DNA from 3 places in the Pannonibacter tanglangensis genome. Region 2 is predicted to be linked to each of the others. Evidence: riboswitches for the same ligand, from Rfam matches in the RefSeq annotation. Region 2 holds a riboswitch; each other region holds the start of a gene.
The links. A riboswitch is a leader RNA that binds a small molecule or an ion and turns the genes downstream of it on or off. The one in region 2 is predicted to bind cobalamin.
Positions count from the first base shown of each region.

Region 1: it holds a riboswitch for cobalamin, as region 2 does, so the genes downstream of both, GWI72_RS16340 (hypothetical protein) here and GWI72_RS19450 (DUF1636 family protein) in region 2, are expected to answer to the same signal.
Region 3: it holds a riboswitch for cobalamin, as region 2 does, so the genes downstream of both, GWI72_RS07160 (HupE/UreJ family protein) here and GWI72_RS19450 (DUF1636 family protein) in region 2, are expected to answer to the same signal.

Region 1 covers NZ_JAABLQ010000002.1:352,607-354,861, forward strand. The annotation lists gene glpK (glycerol kinase GlpK) at 1-705, shown strand, start outside; cobalamin riboswitch at 768-988, shown strand; gene GWI72_RS16340 (hypothetical protein) at 1,107-1,655, shown strand; gene GWI72_RS16345 (Gfo/Idh/MocA family protein) at 1,730-2,255, opposite strand, start outside.
Region 2 covers NZ_JAABLQ010000004.1:185,246-187,500, forward strand. The annotation lists gene GWI72_RS19440 (ABC transporter substrate-binding protein) at 1-82, opposite strand, end outside; gene GWI72_RS19445 (ABC transporter ATP-binding protein) at 101-868, opposite strand; gene GWI72_RS19450 (DUF1636 family protein) at 865-1,308, opposite strand; cobalamin riboswitch at 1,344-1,575, opposite strand; gene GWI72_RS19455 (RES domain-containing protein) at 1,671-2,255, opposite strand, start outside.
Region 3 covers NZ_JAABLQ010000001.1:1,593,192-1,595,446, reverse strand. The annotation lists tRNA gene GWI72_RS07165 (tRNA-Asn) at 346-421, opposite strand; cobalamin riboswitch at 935-1,155, shown strand; gene GWI72_RS07160 (HupE/UreJ family protein) at 1,188-1,829, shown strand; gene cobU (bifunctional adenosylcobinamide kinase/adenosylcobinamide-phosphate guanylyltransferase) at 1,848-2,255, shown strand, end outside.

The DNA.
Region 1 (2,255 bases), on a different contig from region 2:
TACGGCACCGGCTGCTTTGCGCTGCTCAACACCGGTGACACGCCGGTGACCTCCAGAAGCCGCCTGCTGACGACCATCGCCTACCAGATTGGCGGCAAGCCGACCTATGCGCTGGAAGGCTCCATCTTCATTGCCGGTGCCGTCGTGCAGTGGCTGCGCGATGGTCTCAAGATCATCCGCGAGGCGAGGGAAACGCAGGCGCTGGCCGAAACTGCGGATCCCGGCCAGTCCGTCATCCTGGTGCCGGCCTTCACCGGTCTCGGCGCGCCTTACTGGCGCCCGGACTGCCGCGGCGCGATCTATGGTCTGACCCGCAACTCCGGGCCGGGGGAATTCGCCAAGGCGGCGCTGGAGAGCGTCGGCTACCAGACCCGCGACTTGCTGGAGGCCATGCGGGTGGACTGGGCCAACGCGGCCGGCCAGTCCGTGCTGCGTGTCGACGGCGGCATGAGCGCCAACAACTGGGCGATGCAGTTCCTGTCCGACATTCTCGGCGCTCCGGTGGACCGCCCGACGGTGCTGGAGACGACGGCGCTCGGTGCCGGCTGGCTGGCCGGCATGCAGGCCGGCGTCTATCCGGACATGGCCGGCTTTGCCGAGGGCTGGGCAATCGAGCGCCGCTTCGAGCCGCGAATCGACGAGGCGACCCGTGCCCGCAAGTATGAGGCCTGGAAGACGGCGGTTGCCGCAACCATGAGCCTCTGAACCCCGGATCCGCGCCGTCGGCTACACGGCCAAAGGGCGCTCTTGCAGCCCGGGGCCGGCTCGACTAGCCTTGTGGCGATGGTTCCTTCCGGTGCCGACTGGCGGCGGAAGGATGAAAAGGGAATCCGGTGCGGACAGACGCTGTGTCTGTCCAAATCCGGGACTGCCCCCGCAACTGTAGGCGGCGAGCATACCTGTCGGAACCACTGGCCCTCGCGGCCGGGAAGGGACAGGGGCGCGAAGACCCGCAAGTCAGGAGACCTGCCATCATCCCTTGAACCAAACCGGGCGGGGTGCCCCGGCAGGAGGCAAGATGGCACGCGCAGTATCCGGACCAAGATCCGGCCGCATCCAGCTTTGCGGCCTTGCCCACCCCGCGTCCGTTCGCGGAGGGCGACACGGTGGACTGCATTTCCCTTGATCTTGATCCAGACATCGCCGGCGAGAGAACTGCCGGCGCGCCCCATCCACACGGCGGTGACGGTTTCTCCACGTTCTGCCGCAACACCGGGCGCCCCTGCATCATGGCACGGCTGCTGGCGCGGCGGCTGGCGCTGGCCGGCGACATGGCCGACGCCCTTGACCTGGCGGAAACGGCGCTCTCCGGGCGTGTGCGCAGCGGCTGTCCGCAGTCTCAGACCGGAGACATGACCTGCATGATGGCCTTCACGGTCCGCAACGGGCTGGCCTATGTGTTCGGAGGCGTGGAGGGGCGTGAGCGCGTGGACGACCTTGTCCGCCTCGCGCAGAGCGCCTATCCGCCGGTGGCCGGGCTTGCGGCCTCGCGCGGCGCAGAGCCGGAGGTCGAGGTACGATTCGGGCCGGTGCTGGTGCCTGCAACCGTGCAGGTCACTGATCTGGCCGCACTTGCCGGGCCGACCGGCGCCATGGCCACAGGGCGCAAGGGTGGACGTGCCGCGCGCCACAGGGCCCTGCGCCCAGGACCCTGACTGGCGGGCTGACCGGGGCCGCTTGATCGGCGCAGGTGAGGCAGGCCGCCGCGGATGCGGCGGCCGCCGGCGGATCAGCCCAGAACGACGCGCTGTCCGGTGCGGGCGCTTTCGGCGATGCCGTGGATCACCTTCTCGAACTCCAGCGCGGCGGCGAAATCGGGATGCGGCCGCGTGCCGGTCGTGATGGCGGTGAGGAGTTCCGCCGCCTCGATGACTTTCAGGTCGTTGAAGCCGACCTGATGGCCGGGGGCCGGACAGAAGGCACCATAAACCCCGTGCTCGGGGCCGGACAGGATAGTGCGGAAGCCCTGCTCGGCCTTCGGCCCTTCGTTCACATAAAGCTGCAGCTCGTTCATGCGCTCCTGATCGAAGACCAGCATGCCCTTCGTGCCGTGCAGCTCGAAGCCGAGACGGTTCTTGCGGCCCCAGGCGGACCGGGACGTGGACAGGGAGCCGTGAACCCCGCTGGCAAAGCGCAGGAGGGCAGTGGCCGTGTCCTCGTTCTCCACCGCGCCGCGCCCGGAGCCATCGGGCAGGGGACGGGTCGTGTGGACCGTCTGCATGTCGGCAACAAGGCTTTCGATCGGACCGCAGAGG
Region 2 (2,255 bases):
TGCAGCTCTTCACGGTCACCGGATAGGCCGCGGCGGCCACGGTGGAGAGCAGGAAGGCGGCAAGGGCAAGTTTCAGACGCATGTCAGTGGGTCTCTTCAGTCAGAGGTGAAAGGAGAAGCGGGGGTGTTGCCCGCTGAGATCGATCCGCGAGCGCACGGAAAAGGCGCCCGCGATGTGGGCTTCGGTGAAGACCTCGGCCGGGGCGCCTTCGGTCAGGACGCGGCCGCCGGCAAGCAGCAGCACCCGGTCGGCATATTCGGCGGCGAGCGTCAGGTCGTGCAGGGTGGTGATCACCGTGAGGCCGAGGCCCCGCAGCAGTGCCATCAGCTCGAGCTGGTGGCGGATGTCGAGGTGGTTGGTCGGCTCGTCCAGGATCAGAAGCTTGGGGGCCTGGGCCAGCGCCCGGGCCACCATCACGCGCTGGCGCTCGCCACCCGACAGGGTGCCGAAGGGCCGTTCGGCCAGAGCGTTGAGATGCAGGCGGGCGAGCGCATGGGCAATCGCATCGCGGTCGGCCGACCCGGCCGCGCTGAGACCGCGCTGATGCGGCAGACGCCCGAGCGCCACGATCTGGCGCACGGTCAGGGCAAAATCCGTCGGCTGCTCCTGCAGTACGGCAGCGATCCGGCAGGCGACATCGCGGGCGGGCAGGCTCCAGATGTCGGTGCCTTCCAGCCGGACATGCCCGCGGCGGGGACGATGGAAGCGGTAGAGCAGCCGCAGCAGCGACGACTTGCCGGCTCCGTTGGCACCGCAGATCGCCAGCACCTCGCCCTGGTTGAGCGTGAGGCTGATGTCGGCCAGAAGGTCAGGCCGGCCGCGCGGTCCCCAGCAGAGGCCTTCCGCCTCGAAAAAGGGCGCGCTCATGTGCAGGCATCGGCATCCGGGGGAAGCACCCGGCCGGAGGCGGGGATGCGCGCGAGGGCGGTGCGGGCCAGCTTGCCGGGCCGCTCCGAGGCCTTGCACCAGCCGTCGGGAAGCTCCTCGTACTGGCGGGCAAAGCGGGCAATGTCCTCGGCATCGGCGAGCTCCATGTCACCGAAGAGCCAGGTGGTCTTGTCCTGCGACTGGAGGGCGATGGCGCAGGGCCGGCCGCAGGCGGCCATGCACTCGATGCCGCCGACGCGCCAGGCGGCATCTGCGGCCATCTGTGCCGCAAGCTCTGCCAGAAGCGCCTTGCCGGGACGCTCTTCACTGCCGCGCGGGCGGCAGGTCACGCAGACCACCAGCTCGTGCGTCTGCTGTGCGGGATGCCGGTCATCTCCGGCCATAGGGGATTGGGCCTTGATCGGCCGTTGAATGGTCACCGTGTTGCTCCTTCCGGGACACCCCGCCCGGTGGCTGTTGTGGATCGGTGATGGCAGGTCTCCTGACTTGCGGGTCGTCGCCTTGCCCTGCCTTCCCATCCCGTGCCGGTCGTACGGCACTTGGGACAGTGGCTGTCTGGGGTCGGCTCTCCGCCTACAGTTGCGGGGGCAGTCACGGACTTGGCGCCTGTTGGCTACACCGTACCGTGTTCCCTTTTCACCCGGCGAAGCGCTTGTTCGCCGGGAACCATCACGGTGAATGATCAGGGCAGGGGCGTGTGTTGTCAAGGCAATGCCACCGGGTTTGGACAAGACCACCCGGTGTGTACATGTAATGTAATTACGTTACAAGCGCGGACTGCCTAGCCGGCGTCCATCTCGACGGAGAAGTGCGGCGTGCCCGACCAGCGCAATGTCCAGCTGGCGCCCGGCCGCACGTTCTGGATGATGCCGGGATCGAAGGCGACGAAGCAGCGGCCGCCCGGCTGGCGCACGGACGGGTAGAGCAGGCCGCGATGTCCCTGACGGCGCAGAGTGGCCGCCAGCGCCTGGCCAGCCGGATAGCCGGCCGCGGGTTCCGCCGCCAGCGCCGGGTGCTCGGGCGTGTCCGTCAGGTCCGGGAAGTCGCCGATGAAGTCGGCGAGGAGTTCCACATAGGCGGCTTCCGCGTGGAAATGGCCGATGTAGGAGAGTTCCCGCGTGCGGTGAAACCCCACCTCGGCGGCAGAGGTCAGTGGATCATAGGCACAGTACCACGCGCCGCGGTCGCCGGCGTTGAAGCGGTTGCCGGTCGGCCGCGTGTAGACAAACGCGGCGTTGATGTGGGTCTCGCCATAGAGGGCGAGATCGGCCTTGCGGCGGAGGAACGCCAGCTCCCGCCTGTCGATGCCGGGGCTGCCCTCCCGCTCGGCCTTCAGCCGCGCATTGGTCAGGCCTTCCAGCTCGGC
Region 3 (2,255 bases), on a different contig from region 2:
CGACCGCTCGCTCGTGGCCGGGGCCGTGAGCTGCCCTCTGTCTGCGGGGGGACGGGGAGACCGTATGGCCGGCGCAGCCTGCTGCCCCAAGGGCAGGCCTTGGGGGATGCCTGCTGCCCTGAGGCTGGCCCGAGTATGGTCTTGCGATGGGGGGGGCGCGACCGGCAGGCCCTTGACCGGACACGACCGAGTGGGGATCCTGATCCGGACAGATGGCCACGTGCCAGCGAGGCCTGGCCAAGTGTCGCAAGAAGGTTGGCCAGTTGCGTGAGCCGGCCGAAAGACAAGCATCGGCTTCGACCGTGCGGGAGGCACAGCCGGATAACGATATTTCTGGGAAGAGGTTGGCTCCGCGAGCAGGACTCGAACCTGCGACCATTCGATTAACAGTCGAACGCTCTACCAACTGAGCTATCGCGGATCACCAGAAGGGGGCGCCGGAACGGGCCCCGTGGCGAGCGACCGGGTGGGTCGCTGTCGGTGGCGAGCGTATAACAAAGGCTCTGGCCCTTTGCCAAGCCCTTTCTTGAAGAAACTTTTCCACAGGTGGAAAAGCCCGGGATTTCTGCGAAAAAACAGATGGTTGCGCCTCGCACTGCGGCGCGCCCGGCGTCCCCGCCCACCCGGCACGGCCAGAAACCGGCGCAAGACTCGGGCATCGGTCCCCGATGGCGTGCTCTTGAAGACGGGGCAAGGACGGTGCCAGCGGCGGCCCCGACGCAGGCCCAGATGCTGGCCCAGGCAGAGGCCCAGACAAAGGCCCAGACACAGGCCAAGACACAGGCCAAGACACAGGCCGAGATGAAGGCCTGCCGACGCCCGCAATCGTCCAGCGAAGGCCAAGAGCGCCAACGGCGGCACAAGCGGTCCTGTAACGCAGCCCGCCCGCCGGCCTCCGGCCAAAGGGCGTCCTTGCAGGGCAGGGGCATTGGGGTCTAGAACAGACGGGTCAGGTTCCCCGACGGGCAAAGCCCAGGGGGATGAAACGGGAATCATGGTGCGGAGCGACTCATCCCGAGGCTCCAAGTCCTGAGCTGCCCCCGCAACTGTCAGCGGCGAGCCCTGCCGCACACGGCCACTGGACGCAAGTCCGGGAAGGCGTGGCAAGGGCGACGACCCGCAAGCCAGGAGACCGGCCTGATGCATTGCAACCCCCTGCCGTCGGGTGGACGGACTGGAGCACAGACATGATCATGATTTCCCGCGCCCTGCGTTCGGGCGCCACTCCGCTTTTGCTGGTCGTCCCGGCGCTGCTTGCCGGCACCGGCACCGCCGCTGCCCATCACATGATGGACGGCCAGATGCCTCAGACCTTCGTGCAGGGCCTGCTGTCCGGCCTCGGCCACCCGGTGATCGGGTTCGACCATCTTGCCTTCATCATCGCTGTCGGTCTGGCCGCGGGCCTTGTTGGCCGCAGCCTCGTCCTGCCGGCGGCCTTTGTCCTTGCCACCATCGCGGGCGTTCTGGTGCACATGGCGGCCATTGACCTGCCGCTGGCCGAAGTCGTCATCGCCCTGTCGGTGATCATTGCCGGTGGTCTCATCGTCAGCGAGACCGAGCTGCCGGCCGGGGCATGGGCGGTGCTGTTCGCCATCGCCGGGCTGTTCCACGGCTATGCCTACGGCGAATCGATCATTGGCGCCGAACCGGCACCGCTTTATGCCTATTTCATCGGCTTTGCCGTCATCCAGTTTGCCGTCGCCAGCCTTGCGATGATGCTGACCAATCCGAAGGCTGCGGCCGTTCCGGCCTCGCTGACGGCCCGGATGGTCGGTGCCGGCATCGTCGGCGTCGGCTTCAGCGCCATCGGCGCCCAGCTCTTCGGCTGACGCCCGGTGGCAAGCCCCTTGGCAAGGCCCGAGCACCTGGTTGCCCGCGCCGTGCTGGTCACGGGCGGGGCCCGGTCCGGCAAGAGCAGCTTTGCAGAACGGCTGGCGCTTGGCGCCGGCCGTGAGCCTGTCTATGTCGCCACTTCCGCCGCCTGGGACCAGGAGATGGCCGAGCGCATCGGTCAGCACAAGGCCCGGCGCGACGGACGCTGGACGACGGTCGAGGAACAGCTCGATCTGGTCGGCACGCTCGCGCGGCACTGCGGCCCCGACAGGGTCGTGCTCGTCGACTGCCTGACGCTGTGGCTCACCAACCTGATGCTGGCCGACCGGGACCTTGCCGGTGAAACCGCAAACCTTGCCGCTGTCGTTCCCGGTCTCGCCGGTCCGGTGATCTTCGTGACCAACGAGGTGGGGCTCGGCATC